One region of the Streptomyces sp. NPDC111606 genome, then DNA from elsewhere that is predicted to be linked to it. Evidence: riboswitches for the same ligand, from Rfam matches in the RefSeq annotation. Region 1 holds a riboswitch; each other region holds the start of a gene.

Evidence for each region. A riboswitch is a leader RNA that binds a small molecule or an ion and turns the genes downstream of it on or off. The one in region 1 is predicted to bind cyclic di-AMP.
Region 2: linked by a shared signal. The riboswitch ahead of ACZ7M7_RS10510 (hypothetical protein) and the one ahead of ACZ7M7_RS19835 (C40 family peptidase) in region 1 are both predicted to bind cyclic di-AMP.
Region 3: linked by a shared signal. The riboswitch ahead of ACZ7M7_RS39795 (transglycosylase SLT domain-containing protein) and the one ahead of ACZ7M7_RS19835 (C40 family peptidase) in region 1 are both predicted to bind cyclic di-AMP.

Annotation. Positions count from the first base shown of each region.
Region 1 covers NZ_JBVKBY010000005.1:248,918-255,574, reverse strand. The annotation lists gene ACZ7M7_RS19845 (sugar phosphate isomerase/epimerase family protein) at 1-322, opposite strand, end outside; gene ACZ7M7_RS19840 (LacI family DNA-binding transcriptional regulator) at 532-1,530, shown strand; gene ACZ7M7_RS19835 (C40 family peptidase) at 1,549-3,051, opposite strand; cyclic di-AMP (ydaO/yuaA leader) riboswitch at 3,108-3,285, opposite strand; gene ACZ7M7_RS19830 (NAD-dependent epimerase/dehydratase family protein) at 3,428-4,486, opposite strand; gene ACZ7M7_RS19825 (glucarate dehydratase family protein) at 4,557-5,816, opposite strand; gene ACZ7M7_RS19820 (5-dehydro-4-deoxyglucarate dehydratase) at 5,813-6,657, opposite strand, start outside.
Region 2 covers NZ_JBVKBY010000002.1:587,566-594,222, reverse strand. The annotation lists gene ACZ7M7_RS10540 (hypothetical protein) at 503-715, opposite strand; gene ku (non-homologous end joining protein Ku) at 1,191-2,120, opposite strand; gene ACZ7M7_RS10530 (DUF6207 family protein) at 2,190-2,399, opposite strand; gene ACZ7M7_RS10525 (hypothetical protein) at 2,486-2,686, opposite strand; gene ACZ7M7_RS10520 (DUF6233 domain-containing protein) at 2,720-3,145, opposite strand; gene ACZ7M7_RS10515 (DNA polymerase Y family protein) at 3,234-4,241, shown strand; cyclic di-AMP (ydaO/yuaA leader) riboswitch at 4,738-4,874, shown strand; gene ACZ7M7_RS10510 (hypothetical protein) at 4,882-5,151, shown strand; gene ACZ7M7_RS10505 (CBS domain-containing protein) at 5,611-6,003, shown strand; gene ACZ7M7_RS10500 (catalase) at 6,079-6,657, opposite strand, start outside.
Region 3 covers NZ_JBVKBY010000015.1:140,127-146,783, forward strand. The annotation lists gene ACZ7M7_RS39790 (HAD family hydrolase) at 254-1,084, shown strand; gene ACZ7M7_RS39795 (transglycosylase SLT domain-containing protein) at 1,121-1,885, opposite strand; cyclic di-AMP (ydaO/yuaA leader) riboswitch at 1,891-2,065, opposite strand; partial or broken gene ACZ7M7_RS39800 (CocE/NonD family hydrolase) at 2,347-4,356, opposite strand; partial or broken gene ACZ7M7_RS39805 (oligopeptide:H+ symporter) at 4,379-5,017, opposite strand; gene ACZ7M7_RS39810 (polyprenyl synthetase family protein) at 5,246-6,256, shown strand; gene ACZ7M7_RS39815 (CHRD domain-containing protein) at 6,539-6,657, shown strand, end outside.

The DNA of each region.
Region 1 (6,657 bases):
CCGTCAGCTCCGCGACCCGCCGGACGTGCGCGAGCGTCTCGTCCCAGGCCTCGGGCCGGTGCAGCGCGCCGAAGGCGGTGCCGCCGGAGACCTTGAGGCCGCGCACCGCGAGTTCCTCGGCGAGGACGGCCGGATCGGTGGGCAGGTAGTCGTACGGCCCGAGCTCCAGCCACGCGTACCCGGCGCGCGCCAGCTCGTCGAGGAAGCGGGGGTACGGGACCTGGTGTTCGTCCTCGGGGAACCAGACGCCCCAGGAGTCGGGAGCCGAGCCCAGGCACAGGTTGCCCGCGGTGGTGCGGAGCGAAGTTGGCGCCGTTGCCATGAGAAGTCCTTCGGGGAGGCGTGCGGACGTCGGTGGAGCGTCCAGGGTCATCTGCCGCGCTCTACTAGCGCGCTCTAGTGCGAGTACGATGGCCTGGTCCGAATGTCATGTCAATAGCTTGTTGCCGGGGGATTTCGAGGCCCGGCTAGGGTGAGCGGCGGCGAAGGGTGGGTGCGCAGGTGGACGGATCGGGCAGGCAGCGGCCCACGATGGCGGACGTCGCCGGGAAGGCCGGGGTGTCCCGGGCGCTCGTCTCGATCATCTTCCGCAACCAGCCGGGGGCTAGCCAGGAGACCCGCGATCGGGTCCTGCGGGTAGCGGACGAGATCGGCTACCGCCCCGACAACGCGGCCAGGCTGCTCGCCCGCGGCCGAAGCCGCACACTCGGCGTGATGTTCATCGTCCACCAGACCTTCCACACGGACCTCATCGCGGGCATCTATCCCGAGGCCGAACGGCTCGGCTACGACGTCCTGCTCTCCGGGACGACCCCGGGCCGCAGCGAGGCCAAGGCGATCGAGGCGCTGCTCAGCCACCGCTGCGAGGGGCTGATCCTGCTCGCCCCCGACGCCGAGCCGGCCTACCTCGACGAACTCGGCCACCGAGCGGCGGCCGTATCGGTCGGCCGTCGCGCCCTGGGCGCCCGCGTGGACTTCGTGCACAGCGCCGAGGGCAAGGGCGTACGGCAGGCCATGGACCATCTCGTGGAGCTGGGGCACCGCCGGATCGTGCACATCGACGGCGGGCGCGGCCCGGGCTCGGCCGAACGGCGACGCGCCTACCGGGCCGCGATGCGCCGCCACGGGCTGGAGTCCGAGGTGCGGGTCCTCCCGGGCGCGCACACCGAGGACTCGGGCATCGACACGGGCCGCCTGCTAGTCGCCGAGCGTGACCGGGGCCTGCCCCTGCCCACCGCGGTCCTCGCGGGCAACGACCGCTGCGCCATGGGCTTGTTGATGACCCTGACCCGCGCGGGCGTCGAGGTGCCGCGCGACATGTCCGTCGTCGGCTACGACGACAGTCACCTCTCCCATCTGATGCCGATCGGTCTGACGACGGTCCGTCAGGACGCTGTGCTGATGGCGGAGTACGCGGTGCGGTTCGCCGTGGAGCGGCTGGAGAAGCCGGAACTGGAGCCGCGCGAGGCCGTGTTGGATCCCAAGCTCGTGGTGCGGGGCACGAGCGGGCCGGCCCCGCGCGTCCCGTGACGGCGGCCGACAGGCGGCTCAGGCGGGCCGGATCACGCTGTGGATCGCCGACTCCCCTGCGTAGTAGATCGACTCCTCGCGTATGGAGGTTCCCGGGCCGGGGGCGTGGATCATCGTGCCGGTTCCGGAGCAGATGCCGACGTGGCCTGCATGGAACAGGACCAGGTCACCGGGCTCGGCGTGGGTGACGGCGATGCCACGGCCGGCGGTCGCCTGTTCCGGTGCGGTGCGGGGGAGGGCGATGCCCGCGGCCTTCCAGGCGGCCTGGGTGAGGCCTGCTCCGTCGTAGGCCTCCGGGCCCGTCGTGCCCCAGACGCAGGGCTTGCCGATCTGGGCGTGGGCGAAGTCCAGGGCGCGCAGGGCCCGGGTGTCCTGCGGGCCCGTTGACGTGAGGGCGGCGATCGGGTCGAGGGACGGGTTCGTGTCGAGGACCGGGTTCGGGTCGATCGCAGGTCCGGCAGCGGTGGTTGCCGGACCTGCGGTTGCGTTCCGGTCCGTGGCAATGGCCTGGCTCGCGATGACTACCGGGAGCGGGTCGGTGAGGGGGTCCGGCGTGGTGACTGTCGGGAGCGGGTCGGTGAGCGGGTCCGGCGTGGTGGTCCAGGGCGCCGGCGCGCCCCAGGCCGTCGTGCCGGCCGGGACCGTGGTGAGGCCGTTCGGCCCCTGTGCCTGCAGTGCCTGCCATTGTGCGTCGGCCGAGGGCTGTGCCTCGGCCGAGGGCTGTACCTGGGTCGGCGTGGCACTCCAGGTTTCGGTGACCGGCGCCGCCTCGATCGCCGCGAGCGGCGCGCTCTGCCGCGCGCTGTACGCGGACAACAAGGCGCGTGCCCGGTCGAGCTTGCGCTGGTTCTGCTCCTTGGTCGTGCGCAGAGCGGACCGCTCCTGCGGCTCGGCCGTGAGTTCGGCGGCCGGGACGGGCAGAGCGAGGGCGCTCCCGGCGGTCGTCTGCTGCAGCGCCTCCGAAGCGGCCGGAAGCGCGGCAACGGGCCCGGCGGTCAGTTCGGCCACGGCAGCCGTCCGGGTGGCCGCACCGGACGTCAGCTCGGCGACCGGCGCGGCGGGCAGCTCCAGGGCGCTGCGGCCCGACGACTCCCGCGCCTGATCGGGGCCGTCCGCCGGGCGCTGGGACCGCGTCCCGGCGGGGCGGTCGGGCATCCGGTCGGTCGGCAGCACTGCCGGAACAATCGGACCCACCTTCGCCCGGGCGGCGTCGAACCACTGCCGCGCGACGCTGTCGAGCGCGGGGTCGCTGCGCCTGCTCTCGTCGTCGCGGGGCGTGGCGGCGGCCCGGCGTGCGGTGTCCGTCGGCCGGTCGGTGCGCGCCCGCGATCCCGTCGCCGCCGCGCGGGTGGCGTTGAAGGTCCCCGTGTCCGACTCGGCCTGGTCGTAGAGGGAGCTGACCCGCCGGCTGACCTCCTCGCGGCTCGGCGCCTCGTCCGCGGCAGAGGGGGCAGCGTTGGCCGTCTGGGCGAGCAGGGCCACAGAGGTCAGGGCTGCCGACGCGAGTGCGGAATTGCGCATGCCAGGGAGGCTCAGTGCCCCCGGACGCGCGGTGCGTTCCGGCGCCATGGGTGACGTACTCCTTCCGTACTCCGCCTACCGAGTTAGCTGACGGGTTCGGGCGGTCGTCTCCGGAAGGTGTGCCCTACGGCCCCTGCCCCGAAGGGCGGTTGGGCCGATTCACCCCAAGTTCGGTTGGGTCCCCGGCTCCAGTGGACCCTTGCGGGTGCGCACCGGACTCGGCGGAGGCCGCGCGTCCCGGCGGGGTTCGCCGGAGGTCGTCGTGCGGTCCGATGCGTAACCTAACCAACTTGTGAGCCCCGCGTGAAGATTGACATGTGAAATGTCCGATACGTTTTTGTGACCTTCGACGCTCTGAGTGAGAAGGAGACCGGATTCATCTCGCGGCGCGCTGACTTCGCCACGCTTCGTAATGATCGAGGACCGTCTGCTCGATCGGACGGTAGGTAATGCCCAGCTCGTTCATGCTGCGGCTGTTGTCCACCTGGAACCGGATGCCGAGGTGCTTGCGGATGTAGTCCTGGCTCAGCCCGAACGCCGGGCCCAGGACGTGAACCGGCCAGTGCGGCAGCGCGGTGCGCGGGAGGCGCAGGTCACGGGGATGGCGGGCCCGGATCATGCGGGACATCTCCTGGAAGGACGTCATGGTCGGGGCGGCGAGGATGTAGCGGCCCTTCGCGTCCGGGTTCCGGGCCGCCGCGATGTGCGCGTCGGCCACCTCGCGCACGTCCACCGTGGTGAAGCTGAAGTCGGGTGCGCCGTAGAAGAAGTAGCCCTTGAACAGCTCCTCCAGCAGGAAGAGGCTGCCGGACTCGGAGGTGGGGGTGAGGGAGGGGCCCAGGATCAGGCCGGGGTTGACCGACACCATCCGCCAGCGGCCCTGGGCTGCCTCCGCGTCCCACGCCGCGCGTTCCGCGACCGTCTTCGCGTAGTGGTACGGGTTGTTCTCCACCGTGCTGGTGGTGTTGAAGTGGCGCTCCGACAGCACCGCGTCGTCCATGGCCAGTACGTCGGCGTAGTCGCCGAAGATCGCACCCACGGTCGAGGTGAGGACGAGTCTTTCGATTGTGGGTGTCCGCTCGACGGCCGCCAGCACATTGCGGGTGCCGAGCAGGGCCGGGTCGACGACGTCCCTGCTGCCGTCCTTGATCTTCTCCGGCATGAGGAACGGCGACGCCACATGGAACACCACCCCGCATCCGGTCATCGCCTCGTCGAAGGAGCCCTCGGCCAACAGGTCCGCCTCGAACAGGTGGAGACGGCCCGGATGTGCCTCCTGCATCTCCAGCAGGGGACGTACCTTCGCCGTGGCGGCCGTGCTGCGTACCGTGGCGTGGACCCGATACCCGCGCTCCAGCAGCCGTTTGACCAGATGACTGCCGACGAACCCGCTGCCTCCGGTGACCAACACGGCCGTCGACCTGTCTGCGCCCACCGTCACTCCTTCTCCCGCGCGGAAGCCGGGCGATCACGGTAGCGGCGTTCGCACGGGAGTGAGCGTTACTTCACCAACGGGGCAGCCGGCTCTCGTACTCCGGCCGGATCCGCCTCATGTAGCCGGTGTCGTCGCGGGAGCGCATCTCGGAATCCACGTACAGCCGGTGCAGCCGGTCCAGGGCGTCGTGGTCGAGGTCGACGCCGAGACCCGGGCCGGTGGGGACCGCGACCGCGCCGTCGCGCAGCTCCAGGGCGCCGGGCACGATCACGTCGTCGGCCGAGTTCCACGGGTAGTGCGTGTCGCAGGAGTGGTCGAGGTTGGGGATGGCCGCCGCCACGTGGGTCATCGCGGCGAGGCTGATGCCCAGGTGCGAGTTGGAGTGCATCGACAGGGCGATGCCGAACACCTCGCAGACCGCGGCCAGTTCACGGGTGCGGCGCAGTCCGCCCCAGTAGTGGTGGTCGGTGAGGAGCACCTGGATCGCGTTCTGCTCGATCGCCGGCCTCAGATGCTCCCAGGCGATCACGCACATGTTGGTGGCGAGAGGGAGCGGCGAGTCCTTCGCCACCTCCGCCATGCCGGCGATGGTCGCGGCGGGATCCTCCAGGTACTCCAGTACGCCGTCCAGTTCACGGGCGACGTGCTGCGAAGTCTCCACTGTCCAGGCCGTGTTGGGGTCCAGCCGCAGCGGCTGTCCGGGGAAGGTCTCCGCCAGCGCCTTCATCGCCGAGATCTCCTCGTCGGGTGGGAACACCCCGCCCTTGAGCTTGAACGAGCCGAAGCCGTAACGCTGGTGCATCAGCCGCGCCTGCTCGACGATGCCGGCGGGATCCAGCGCCTCGCCCCAGTCGTCGCCGACCGCCGGGCGGCCGTCGAGCGCCGGGTGCTCGGCCCACTTGTAGAAGAGGTAGGCCGCGAAGGGCACGGCGTCGCGGACCTTGCCGCCGAGCAGGTCGCTGACCGGGCGGCCGAGGAGCCTGCCCTGCGCGTCGAGGCAGGCGACCTCCACCGCCGAGGTGGTCCAGCCGCGCTCGTGGGAGCTGGGCACGGTCGGCAGCAGGGCGGCCTCGATCGCGGCCGCGACGGCCGTCGTGTCGAAGACGTCCATGCCGGCGACGACTTTCGCCGCCGTCTGAAGCCGCTCCAGGCGGGCGACGCCACCCGGGGACTCGCCGAGGCCCACCGTGCCGTCCTCCAGGACGAGTTGGAGGATGACGCGCAGGGCGAGCGGCTCGTGGACGCCGTTGGAGTTGAGCAGGGGCGGATCGCGGAAGGCGATCGGGGTGACGATGAGCTCGCGGATCCGGGTGCCGGCGCCGGTGCTCATGCGCGGACCGCCTCCAGGCCGTGGTAGATGAGTTTCGCGAGCCGGGCGACATGCTCCGGCGCCGGGTCGAGCAGCGGCGCCCGTACGCCGCCGACGTCCAGGCCCCGGAGGTTCACTCCGGCCTTGACGAGCGCAACGGCATATCCCGGGACCTCGTCGCGGAGTTCGACGAGGGGGCCGTAGAACTCGTCGAGGAGCGTGGTGACCAGCTCCCGGTCGTCGCGCGCCAGGGCCTGGTGGAAGGCCAGCGCGATCTCCGGAGCGAAGGCGAACACGGCCGAGGAGTACAGCTCGACGCCGATGCCGCGGTAGGCGGGCGCGGTCATCTCCGCCGTGGGCAGACCGTTGAAGAACTGGAAGTCCGTGCCGCCGGGCAGGGCGCGCACGGCCCGGACGATGCGGTGCATCCGCTCGATGTCGCCGATGCCGTCCTTGAGGCCGACGACCTGCGGCAGGGCGGCGATCGCGGCCGCGGTGTCCGAGGTGACGCGGGCGGTGCCGCGCTGGTAGAAGATCACCGGCAGTCCGGTCGCCGCGGTGACCTCCTCGACGTAGCGCACCAGGCCTCGCTGCGGCGCCGTCACCAGGTAGGGGGGCAGCAACAGGATGCCGTCGGCGCCGGCGCGTTCGATACGTGCGGTCTGGTCGCGCGCCACCGGGAGCGGGCCCCCCGCCGCGGCCAGGACGGGGACACGTCCGGCGGTCGTCTGCACGGCGACCCGCGTGGCCTGTTCGATCTCGTCCGGCGTCAGCGCATGGAACTCGCCGGTGCCGCAGGCGACGAACACACCGCCCGCGCCCGCGGCGACCCCGGACTCGATGTGCTGGGCGAGCCGTTCCT
Region 2 (6,657 bases), on a different contig from region 1:
CCCTTGGGACACCGGCGCAACCAAAATTGAGCAGGTCACAGTGACAGCCGGTCCCCCGCCGACCAGCGAGCTACGAACGGTGCCGTGGGCCCTTACACTCCGCGATCCGGCGAGCGGGGCGACGCTGCGTTGCGCAGGCCTGCCCGGTGCACAGCGCACCGTGGTTGGCAAGCGAATCAATTGGGAGTGCAAGGGTAAGACCGGCGAGCTAGTCGGGTGGGGCGTGGGCTCACCCATGCGTTCCGACGAGAAGCCGTGGACCGTGCTCTACATCCCGGAAGGCTCCTCCGAAGTACGCCGCGCCGACGTCCTCACCTACTGGCACTGAGCTGAGAAGATCTGGCCACCCTCTCTCAGATGCCCTGCACTGAGGTTGGCCAGCGCAGCCCTCCAAGGCGCTATGCGGTCGTCGCGCGGATGTCTTCGAGGTGGGCTGTTTCTGCGCCGTTGCCTTCTTGGCCGCGGTCTTCTGGCTGGATCACCGGATCACCGGATCACCGGATCACCCCCAGATACTCCCGTACATTTTCGAGAAGATCCGGACAGGGCAATCAAGCATCTCTCCTATGACCCATTGAAACTGCTCAGATAACCCGTCGGAGAGTTGGCTTCCGAACATTGCTGCGATTATGACAGCCGGGAAGCCGAAAACGATCAGAAGGGCGATCAGAAACAAAGCGAAAGCTTCGGCTGCGGCTACGGCGATCAGCGCCACGGGCAGCATGATCGCAGAGGCCACCAACTTGACAACCATACTGAATACCCCGTCCCCCGACGGCCCGTAACCGGCCACACGCTCGGAGAGCAGTGTAGGGGCGGTGCACCCGGGAGGCCCTGCCGCATGGTCCATTTACGCTTTCTGCCTGCCAGCGCCTACTGGCGGACGTAGGCTCCGTCGGGCGGACGAGAGAGCAGACGGAGACCATGGAGTCGTACACGCTCCGGCCTGGTCGGCTTTCTGCCTATCAAAGTCCCGCCGCGACTTACCACCGTTGCGCATACGGCCCTAGAGGACTCCGCAGCATTCCCATGGCGCGGACGCGTTCCCGTGATCTATTCCGTAGCCACTCTTGATTCGATTACGATCATGGCTCACGACGGGCTGCAAGATGGCTAGGCCGGATAGTAAGGGTGCCTGCTGCTTGGGAAGGGTTGCCCCAGGTGTCCCCGAACGAGCTAGGGACCACTCCCTACGCGCTGCGTGGCCGTCGCGTCGTTGTCTTCTTCGCCGTGGTCTTCCTCGTGGGCGTCTTCTTGGCGGGCTGCTTCTTCGCTGTTGTCTTGGCCGTGGTCTTCTTCTTCGGCATCTCGTGTACGTCGGCCCGGCCCGTGCCGCGGGCGGCTTGTGCCTTGGCCACGGATTCGTTGAGGGCGGTCATCAGGTCAAGCACCTTGCCGCCCGTCTCTTCGGGCGCGGGCGCCTGGGGCAGGGGTTTGTCGTCCCGTTTGGCTTCGATCACCTGGACCAGGGCGTCGGTGTAGGTGTCGCGGAAGAGTTCGGGATCGTCCAAGTCGTCGCGGGTCATGCTGTCCATGAGGGCCAGTGCGCCGTCGATCTCGTCCTCAGTCAGTTCCACCGGCTCGGGCAGCAGCACGGCGGGGTCGCGGATCTCGTCGGGCCAGCGCATGGCGTGCAGCACGATCACGTCGTCCTTCACGCGCAGTACGCCCAGGCGTTCCCGCCCGGACCAGGCGTACTTGGCGATGGCGACCTTCGATGAACGGCCAAGAGCCTGAACGAGAAGCCGGTAGGGCTTGGCCGCTACCTGGCCGGAGGGCTGGAGGTAGTAGCCCTCGCCGATCCGGATGGGGTCGATGGAATCCAGCGGTACGAAGGCCTCGATCTCGATCGCCTTGGCGGTCGGCAGGGGGATCTCGCGCAGTTCCTCGTCGCTGATCGGGATGACCTGTTCCTTGGTCAGCTGGTAGCCCTTGCCGATCTCGGCCTGCGCGATCTCGCGGTCCTCGATGTCGCAGTACTTGCGCACGCGGACCCGGCCCATGTCTTCCAGGTGGTACTGGTGGAATCGGATGCTGTGGTCCTCGGTGGCGCTGACCACGTTGATCGGCACCGTGACCAGGCCGAAGCTGATGGCACCTGACCAGATCGATCGGGGCATGACTGACCTCCGCGATTGCCCCGAGCAACATCAGCCTACGACGCCACAGCCATCCCGCCAGGCGTGCCGCTACAAGCCTGGGGCCTGGCGCAGGTCCAGGAAGCAGCGCAGCCGCACGCCCGGCTCTCCGGGTACTCGTGTCGTTCGTTCCGCTGGCGCGAGAGCGCAGCGTCCGGCGAGCAGTTGCTGGACGGCGAAGGCGGTCGCGTCGTCGGCGGCCGCGACCTCGACCACGGCCAGTCCCGGCTCTGCTACATGTGTTTCGTTGATCGGCCTCATGGACGGCACCACGCGGTGGCGGCCCTGGGTGGTTCTGCGATCGGGAGTGCTTCACCCAACTGGGTGCCCGACCGGCGATGCGGGGGTCAGGGGCGGTTGCTGGCCATGCGTACGTTGGGGCCCCACTTCTCTTTCGCCGCTGCCATGCACCACTGGCACAGCGGGCTGCCGCCGCGGCCGTAGCGGTGGGTCTTGCGATGGCACGCGCAGCACGGGCCGACCTGGTCGCCGGAGCAGGCGAGCGCGGACGGGTCCGGCTCGGTGATCCGGGGCGGGGGTGTGGTCATCGTGTGGGTCCTGTTCCGGGTGACGGTCATGCGTCACCGCGGTCGAAGAATACGCCCCGGATGCCGCGGTTGTTCGATCTTGCGTGCCGGGCGTGAAGGGCCTGCGCTGCGCAGCCGGGATAAGTCGAGGATGTGCAGCCGGGTGTCGGGGTCGCAGTGGGTGCACGCTTCGAGGCCTGCGACGAGGAGCTGGCGGGCTTCGTCGCGGCTGACCGCGCGGCGCCGCTTGCCCGCGATGTAGCAGTCGCCGGCGTGGACCTGCACGGGGGTGCGGTCGGCGCCGATGCCGAGTTCGACGATCCAGTCCGGCCGCTCCGGCCGATTGCGCCGGCCGTGCTCCTCTTCGGCCTGGCGCCGCTGAACGGCTGCGATCTTGCGGTCGATGCGCTCCACCCAGAGGGCATGCCAGACACGCAGCGTATGGAGCCGCTCCAGGTCGGGCGGCAGATCGTCGAACACATTTTTGATTCTATGCCCGCGATCCGGCCTGTCACCCTCGCGTGTTCGATTTTACGTTCGATAACGTGCGGTGTGGGAGGTGAGGGTGATGACCAAAGACGGAACGGCTCCCCGGGTGTCGACGGTGATGCATGTGCGCTGCCCGGACCGGCTGCCGGAGGAGGCCTACCGGCAGGTCCTGGAGCTGCTCGCAGAGTTCTCCCCGGTCGTGCAGGCGCTGCCGCCCACGGCTGCCCTGGTGGAACTGAAGGGCGCGCTGCGCTACTACGGCACGGACACGCACCGACTGGGCGAGGTCCTGCGCGTACGTTCCCTCTCGCGCCTGGGTGTCGACGTAAGGGTCGGCATCGGCCCCTCGATCACGGTCGCGGCCACCGCCTCCGCCCAGATCCCACAGCCCGGCGGAGTCCTGGCCGTCGAAACCGGCGAGGCCGGCGCGTGGCTGGCCCCGCTGCCGGTCGACGCCCTGCACGGCATCGGCCCCCGCCAGGCCGAAACGCTGATCGACTACGGCATCCACAGCGTCGGCCTGCTCGCCGCCGTGCCGCCGGCCACGGTGCAGCGACTGCTGGGCGGCCGCGCCGGCCGCACCGCCGCCGACCGGGCCCGCGGCATCGACCCCCGACCCGTCGTCCCCCGCGCCCTGCCCGCGGCCGCGACCGTCCGGTGGAGGTTTGCCCAGCACACGCTGGACGGCGCCGACGCCCGCGCCGCCCTCCTCGACCTCGTTGTGAGCCTCGGGCAACTGCTGCGCGGCCGCGACCAGGCGGCCCGTGCGCTCACCCTCACACTGACGTTCGCCGGTGGCGGCCGCTGGGAGAAGACCCGTCGCCTCGCCGAACCGTCCGGACACGACGACGACCTGCGCCTCATCGCCTACCAGCTCATGGACGCGGCCGGCCTGCAACGCGGACGCCTGACTGCGCTGGCCCTCAAGGGCGAGGACCTCATCGACGCCGACCAAGTCGCAACCCAGATCACCTTCGACGAAGCCCGCGAGTGCCGACTCATCGCCGAAGCGGCCATCGACCGCGTCCGCGACAAGTTCGGCCCCCGCATCATCGGCCCCGCCACCGTCTTCCGCCGCGCCTCGTGACCCGAGCCGCTCCTGGAGGTCAGTTGTGGTCCTCAACCCGCCCGGGCTCGCGCTCGATTCGGCACAGCGCTGCCGCACTGGCCCTCCATAGAGGACTTGCTGCTGCGCCGGCGCAATCGCCCCCAAGACATGGTGAGCGCCCGGAGCCGCCCATGAGTGTCGCGTACATCCATATCCCGGGCAACGACTCACACTGAAGACCCTCCGGGAGTATCTACGCGCATCCACCTGCCAAGCTCAACCAGCACCTCTGACGGAGTGTCAACATCCGTTTGACCAGGGCAGATTAGTCAGATTGTCCTACCAAATACTTCGTTGGTGAGTATCGCCACAAACACCTGTTTCGGTTGGGCGTTTCGCTGAGACCTGAGTCACTATCCATCCCACGAGACAGCCTCGCTACCTGAACGGCGGGGCGGTCCGGGGCGGACGTCGAGTCCTGCCGTCGCCCCGGATTCAGTCGATCACACGGAGACGGCAGGAGTGGGGGACCCAGCATGACGGGTCGCTGGAACGACCAAGCCACGGTCGGGACGAGCAGCCCTTGGGGTGAAGCCGTGGGCACCACGGCCGGGCAACTTCGCCAGCCCGAATCCGACAGGTCATCCTTCACAGGCGACTGACGAAGGCAGAGAAAGCCATGACGGCAACGCAGAACGGCTCCCAGGCCTCGGGGGCTGGTTCCGGTTCCAGCGGCGGGAACGGGGACGACGGATCAAAAAAGATCCGGAAGTTCGAGGCTGTGATCATCATCCTGGTGGGGATCATCGGTGGCGGCACCGCTGGCGTCCTCCGAAGGACAATGGATCACGCCTCGTACTACGGGGCGATCAGCACGGGCGTAGTGGCAACGATCGTGCTGTCCGGCTTCATCTTCGGAGTCATCAGGTACGTCCGCAAGGAGTCGTAGTCGGTACCTACTGCCAAGAGTTTTGACTAGTCCCCACCACCAAGCAGGGACGACAGCGGAGCGGCCCCTAGGCGGCAACCCCGCGAAAGGGCGCTCGTAGTAGTGAGAGGTCTTGGTCCCCAGACCAAGACCTCTTTTTCATGATCGGTAACAGCCACCCGACCTTGCGAACTCCGAAGGAAGGCGCTACCACGCTCGCCACGAAGCTGGGCCGTCGGTGGGCCGTCCGAGAACGGCCCAGGACGACAAACGGCAACCATCATCGACTGCAACCTCGCAGGTCCCCGCCAAGTGCAGGTACAACTCCCCACCATGCCAAGGCAGTCGATCACTACGAGCGCTACTGAGCGCCCCCTTGTTGACCCCCTCTTTACCTGTCACTCTGAGAGTCCCCCCACTTGTGAATTTGTGAAACAATGAACAAACGGTGCGGGGGCACTTCAGGAGGTGGCTCCATCCATGCTCGTACGTGACGCCATGAGCACCGTGGTCCTCACCATCGGCCCCACCCACACCCTTCGCCAGGCTGCCGCGCTGATGTCCGCTCGTCGGATCGGCGCGGCCGTGGTCCACGACCCCGATGCCGGCGGTATCGGCATCCTCACCGAACGCGACATCCTCAACTCCGTCGGCCTCGGACAGAACCCGGACGCCGAGCGCGCCCACGACCACACCACCAACAACGTCGTGTTCGCGGCCCCGTCATGGACCCTGGAGGAGGCGGCCCGCGCCATGGCGCACGGCGGCTTCCGGCATCTGATCGTCCTGGACCACGAGGAACCCGTGGGCATCGTCTCGGTCCGCGACATCATCCGCTGCTGGGCACCCGCACGGCAGCACGTGCCCGCCTAGGACGCCGGATGGGCCGGACCCCCGAAGGGGCCCGGCCCACCGGCCACGGCAAGCGGTCCAGTGCTGGTTGTCGTTTCAGCCGCGCAGGGCCTGGACCGCGGCCTCCAGCCGCTTGCCGAAGTCCTCGTCGGCCTGACGGAAGTTGCCGATCGCCCGCTCGGTGATGTCCTCGCGCGAGACCTGCGCGAGGGCACCTGCCAGGTTGGCGATCAGGCGCTCCCTCTCGTCCTCCGACATCAGGCGGTAGAGGTTGCCCGCCTGCACGAAGTCGTCGTCCTCGGCGTGCACGGGCGCCTCGTGGTTACCCGTGCCGGCCGTGAAGCCGGCGAACGGCTGCCACAGCGGACGGCCGGTCTGGGCCGGGCCGCCGAAGCTGTTCGGCTCGTAGTTCTTCGCGCCGCCGTGGCGACCGTCGTACAGGAAGCCGTCGCGGGAGTTGGTGCGCGCCTCGGTGGCGTGCGGGCGGTTCACCGGTAGGTGGTCGGCGTTGATGCCGACGCGGTAGCGGTGGGCGTCGCCGTACGCGAAGAGGCGGCCCTGGAGCATCTTGTCCGGGGACGGGCCGATGCCCGGCACAAAGTGGGCGGGGCTGAAGATCGACTGCTCGACCTCGGCGAAGACGTTCTGCGGGTTGCGGTTGAGCTCCAGCCTGCC
Region 3 (6,657 bases), on a different contig from region 1:
TTGGGCAGTGCAGAACTCGCGTCGCGGGGGTCGGCGAATCAGCAGGTCGCCGCGCTCGGCCACATCGACAGGAGGGGGGTCGGTGCCGTCCAGGAGTCCGCAGGCACCACGTGGGGGTGAAATCGCCACAAGCAAAAGGAAGTTGCCCGCGCGGAGTCAGAACTGGAACCGGAACAGGTGTCAACGCATGTGAACACAGCAGCCGTCCGGTTCGAGTCGAGTCGATGGGGCCTCCTGTCCGTATTCTCTGATCATGGCCCGACCCATCGCATATTCACTCATCGCCACTGACCTGGACGGGACGCTGCTCCGAGGCGACGACACGCTCTCCGATCGTTCCCTCGATGCGCTCGCGCAGGCGGCGGCGGCCGGTGCGCAGCACCTCGTCGTGACGGGGCGGCCTGCGCCCAGAGTGCGCCCGCTCCTCGACGTCCTGGGCAGCCGGGGGCTCGCGGTGTGCGGACAGGGTGCGCAGTTGTACGACGCCGGAGCGGACTGTCTGCTGTGGTCCATCACCCTGGACCGGGAGCTGGCGGAGACCGCGCTCGGCAAGATCGAGGCCGAGGTGGGGCAGGTGTACGCGGCCGTCGACCAGGACGGCGTGGACGGGCTCACGCTCATCGAGCCCGGGTACCTGATGCCGCACCCCACCCTGCCCGCCGTACGCGTCCGGCACCGCGACGACCTGTGGTGTGAGCCGATCAGTAAGGTGCTGCTGCGCCATCCCACCCTGTCCGACGACGAGTTGGCGGCGACGGCGCGGTCGGTGGTCGGCTCCCTCGCGACGGTCACCATGTCGGGGCCTGGGACCGTCGAACTCCAGCCATGCGGCATCACCAAGGCGACCGGTCTCGCGCTCGCCGCCGAGCATCTCGGTCTCGGCGCTCGCGAGACGATCGCCTTCGGGGACATGCCCAACGACATCCCCATGTTCGACTGGGCCGCCCGCGGGGTGGCGATGGCCAATGCGCATCCCGAACTCAAGGCGGTCGCCGACGAGATCACTCTCTCGAACGAGGACGACGGCATCGCCGTCGTCCTCGAGAGGCTGTTCGCGGGGAGCCTGGCCGACTTCGCCCGGTAGGGCATGTCGTCGGCGGCCAGGCTCCCGCGCCAGGGCCTAGTAGGGACCGTTGACGTTGTCGATCGAGCCGTAACGCGCGGCCGCGTAGTTGCACGCGGCCGTGATGTTCGCGACCGGGTCGTAGGGGTCGTACACCGTCCCCGGCACGTGGTACGACGCGAAGGTCGGGTCGATGACCTGCAGGAGGCCCTTGGACGGGGTGCCCGCGACGGCGTTGGAGTCCCAGTTGTTGATGGCCTGGGGGTTGCCGGACGACTCGCGCATGATGTTGCGGTGAATGCCCTCGTAAGAACCCGGAATTCCGTTTTGCGACATTATGTCCAGTGCGTTGCGGATCCAGCCGTCCAGGTTGTTCGGGTAATTCTTCACGGACGACTGGGTGGCCTTGGCGACGTTGGACTTCTTGGCGGGCGCGGACGCCTTGTCGGCCGACTTGCCCGGCGAGCTCGCCTTCTTCGTCGCCCGGACCTCCAGGTCGAGGCCCGGGTGGATCAGACGGGGGTCGTCGCCGACGGCCTTGCGGTTGTCCTTGTAGAGCTGCTTCCAGCCGCCCTGCGCGTCGTACCGGTCGGCGATGCCGTAGAGCGTGTCGCCCTTCTTCGTGGTGTACGCGAGGGTCTTGGCCTTCACGGCGGCCTGGGGAGCGGCCTGCGCGACGGTGGGGGACTGGGCCGGCTGTGCGGCGCTCGCGGTGGTCGCGCTCAGGAGCGGGATGGCGAGGGCGGCGGTACCGGTGCCGGCTGCGATGACGTGCCGGGTGAGCGGGTTGGTGCGGGGGCGGCGGTGCTTGCCTCGGGGCATGGCGCTGTTCCTCTCCGGCGCCTGCGAGGTGAGCTGTCGGGTTCGGGCGGGAGATGCCCGGCCGTGCCACCGTGCGGCGGCGCGACTTCACCCCGAGCCGGTCCGGCGCGCCATCAAGGCGTCCGGTCCAGCGACTTACCTGGGTCCCCCGCTCCTGCCGTGCGTGAGTGAGTTGCGTGGGTGGATGACTCGGGCGGCGGCAGGATTAGGCGTCCGCCCGACTGAGCGGGAACGTATGCGAGAGCACATGTCCGGAACAAGTGCCGTGGTCACCTGTTGGCCGGTTGACCATGGTCTGGTGCGAATGGGGCGCTTGATCCTTTGCGGTTGCCAAGCCTCAACTTGCTCTGGGGGCAAGGGGAGACGTGGGTTTGCCAGGACGGTTCCATGAATCGGCATAAGTGACCCAACTCACTGGCTTCCACAAGAGCGGCAAATCGGGCAATGAATCCAACTCGCCTTTAACCGGCTGTCCGTGGAGTCCGTTTCTCCCATGTCCGGTGGAAAAGTACCTCTTCGCCCTCCATGCAGATCACCTCGTCGGAGGCGATGAAGTCATGCCGGTCGCAGCTGATCTCCGAGCGGGTGCGCACGGTTGCGTCCCACCCCATTCCGGGCGGTGCAGGCGGATCGACCAGTCCGAGCGGGTGCGGGCCGACAGGGGGTCCCACTCGTTGATCGTGTACGTCTCCACTGCGTCCTCGGTGAACTCCAGGCCGTCGGGGTACACGCGCGTGCCGTTGTACCGGGGGTCGACCTTGAGGCGCCACTCGGCCTTGGCCACGTCCCGCACGACGAGGCGCTCGGAGCGGGGCTCGTCCAGCGTGATGGGGGAGTTCACGCCGAGCGGTTCCGCCTGCTCCGGTTCCCCGAAAATGATGGCTGTGCCGTCAGTCGATTCGTCCAACGCACGTGCGCATACCGGAAGTTCCAGCGAGCTTGCCGACGGTTCCAGTTCGAAGCCCGCCGCCGAATCGGGCTGGGGCCAGATCCACGGCCCAGTACGCGGAGGAGACGTCCAGGCGGATGCGGTGGCCGGGCGGGAAGGCATGGCCGATGCCGTTCAGCTCGAAGTTCACGTCCTCGGTCGCGCCCGGCTCCCACGGCACCGTGCGGTCCCGGCCGTGGCGCGCCGACAGGTTCAGCACGCCCCGCGTGACCAGGGTCGAGGAGGCGTCCGGTGCCACGTCGCAGAGCCGGGCGACGACCTGCCCGCGCGGCACCTCCGACGTCAGCCGCAGCCGCACCTTCGGCCGCCCCAACACCCAGGTCCCCTCGCCCACTTCGAACTCGAAGCAGGCGGACCGCGCGTCCTCTTCCCGCTGGTCCGGCGGCAGGTCGGCGTCGTTACCGAAGGGGAAGAAGCGGCCGGCGTCGATGCCGGTGTGTATGCGGGAGCGGACGAGGACGGGGGCGCCCTGGAAGGCGTACGTCACCGCGTGCACGTGCGGAGAGGGCCAGGCGGGCTCGCCGACCCAGCGGCCGGGCAGCGTGGGGTACACCGTGGCCGGGCGGTGCGAGTCACTGACGTACGAGCACAGCAGGGGCTCGGTCATGACGCCCGTGTCCTCGTCCTTCAGCCAGTGGTCCCACCAGCGCAGCGTCTCCTGGAGGAAGTCGATCGCCGGGCCCGGCGGCAGGCCGCGGTGTCGGGGTACTGGTGCGACCAGGGGCCGATCAGGCCGCGCACGCGATCCGCCGGCAGGTGCTGGACGAGGCGCAGGACGGTGTCGCGGTACGGGTCGTGCCGGCGGCCCACCGCCAGGACGGCGGCGTCGATCGCGCCGTAGTCCTCGCAGACGCTGCCGTGGCGCCAGTAGTCGTTGCGCGTCTGGTGGCCGAGCCAGGTGTGCAGGAACGGTTCGACGGCGTCCAGCCGCTTGAGCCACATCTCCCGCCAGGTGTCCCCGGCATACAGCGGATCCGGCGGGCGGGCGACGAAGGCCAGCATCGTCGAGGCCCAGGCGTGCATGTCGACGGCGAGGGCGGAACCTCCCATGTAGTGCACGTCGTTGTCATAGCGATCGTCCGCGGAGCAGACCGTGACGATCGCCTTGAGCGGTTCGGGCGCGAGGGCCGCGATCTGGAGGGAGTTGAAGCCGCCCCAGGAGATGCCGAACATGCCGACCCGGCCATTGCACCAGGGCTGGGCCGCCGGCCAGTTGACGACCTCGCCCCCGTCGGCGAGCTCCGTCGCCGAGTACTCGTCGGTCGGCATGCCCTCGCTGCTGCCGTGCCCGCGGATGTCGACGCGCACGGAGGCGTAACCGTGGCCGGCTACCAGGGGTGGCGCTGGTGGTCGCGGGGTGCGGTCCAGTCGGTCAGGCGGTACGGCAGGTACTCGAGGAGCGCCGGTACGGGCTCGTCCGTCAGGGGGCGCCACACGCGCGCGTACGGCAGGGTCCCGTCCGGGAGCGGGATGCGGATGTCGTGGTGAGTCGTCTCGTAGGGAAGGACGTACGGATGTGCATGAGCGGTATCCCCGTCAGGTCGGTGCACCGGGTGCATCGTGCGGCGAAGCCGGCGTGCCGCGGCCATCACGGCGAGCCCCGCGGCCACCGCGATCGCGCCGTTGAGGCCGAAGTGGGCGGGCTTGGTGACGTCGCCGAGCCAGCCGGTGATGAGCGGGCCCGCGAAGGCGCCGATGTTGATCGCCATGTAGGAGAGCGCGAAGCCGGCGTCACGGCGGTCGTCGTCGGTGCGGTAGAGCTTGCCGACCATGGTGGCGACGTTGGGCTTGAGGAGCCCCGTGCCTGCGCTGATCAGGCCGAGGCCCACCCAGGTCATGCCGGCGGTCGGCACCGCCATGGCGTAATGGCCGCAGGCGATGAGGATGCCGCCCCACAGCACCGCCCGGTACGAGCCGAGGACACGGTCGGCGAGTCAGCCGCCGACGACCGGGACCAGATGGGCGAGGGTGCCGTACGCGGCGGAGACGGAGGCCGCGGTTCCGGCCGACATGCCCGTACCGCCGTGGGTGACCGTGTCGGCGAAGTACAGGACGAGGATGGCCTGCATACCGAGGAACGAGAAGCGTTCCCAGACCTCAAGACCGGACAGGGTGAGGAGGCCCTTCGGCTGGCCGAGGAAGGCATGGTCGTCGCGGGGCGGGGGACCGCGCTCGGGCTCGATGCCGACGTCGGTTCGGGACTCGGACCGTTACTTCCCTATAAGTGGATGGATATCCCGCCTTATCAGGTGATCAAAAACATACCGGTCGTGATCCGATACCGCCCGTGGTGGACGGGTGGGCGGCATCGGTGATCGAAACGTGACCGGATACGCTGACTTGAGTGATGGCAGCGACCTATCGACAAACCGTGTAACCGCCAGTAGACACCAGCAGACAGGAGACCCCTCGTGACCGTCGTCGGGCCGTTCGGGCTGAGCGTGCGGGACCAGGCTCTGGAAGCCGATGTCCAGGCCGGATTGGCGGCTGTCGAGGAGGGATTGCTCGAAGCCACCAAGAGTGAGGTCCCCTTCATCACGGAGGCCGCCCAGCATCTGGTGCGGGCGGGTGGAAAGCGGTTCCGGCCGTTGCTCGTGATGCTCGCTGCCCAGTTCGGCGACCGGTATGCGCCGGGGATCGTGCCGTCGGCGGTCGTGGTGGAGCTGACCCATCTGGCGACGCTGTACCACGACGACGTGATGGACGAGGCCGCGGTGCGGCGGGGTGTCGACAGCGCGAACACCCGCTGGGGGAACTCGGTTGCCGTATTGACCGGCGACTTCCTCTTCGCGCGCGCCTCGCACACTCTCGCCGACCTCGGACCCGAGGCGGTGCGGGTGCAGGCCGAGGCGTTCGAGCGGCTGGTCACCGGACAGATCCTGGAGACGGCAGGGCCGCAGGACGGGCGCGATCCGGTGGAGCACTACCTGGACGTGCTGAGCGGCAAGACCGGGTCGCTGGTCGCGGTGTCGTGCCGGTTCGGGGCGATGATGTCGGGCGCCGACGAGACGGTGGTCGATGTGCTCACCCAGTACGGGGAGCGGCTGGGGGTCGCCTTCCAGCTCGCGGACGACGTACTGGACATCGCGAGTGACTCCCACGAGTCCGGGAAGACGCCGGGGACGGATCTCCGGGAAGGGATTCCCACGCTGCCCGTGCTGCGGTTGCGGGAGCGGGCCGAGCGGTTGGGGCTGGCGGAGGATGTCGCCCTGTGCGAGCTGCTGGACTCCGATCTGACGGACGATGCGCGGCATGCGGAGGCGTTGGCCGCGCTGCGGGAGCATCCTGCGTTGGAGCAGGCTCGGCGGGACACGGTGCGGTATGCGGAGGATGCGCGGGCCGCGCTGGCGCCGTTGGCGGACATCGGGGCCAAGGCTGCGTTGATGGAGTTGTGCGATGCGGTGGTGCATCGGGCCGGGTAGGTTTTCCCGCCCCCGCCGCCCTTACTCTTCCCGTCCTTGAAGGGGCTCTGCCCCTTCGACCCCGGGTCCTGGGGGGTGTCGCCCCCAGACCCCCGCTTCGGCCTGAACGGCCTCGCCCTCAAACGCCGGACGGGCTGAAGTGCCTGGACTCGCACTCGGCGTGACTGTGACGCACGTCACTACGTTGGACTGAGTCCAAAGTGAGATCGGCTCCGTATGAATGCCCAGAAGCTGACGCAGGGGGCGTCAGCCGCATTACGGGGAGAAAACAGAATCATGGGCATGAACGCGACGTTCTCGAAGCGCCGTAAGAGCCTGATCGTCACCGCTGTCGCGGTGGCTGCCGCCGGTGGGGTCGCCGCCGCGGTGATTCCCGCCTTCGCCGCCGGAGGTGTCCGCGC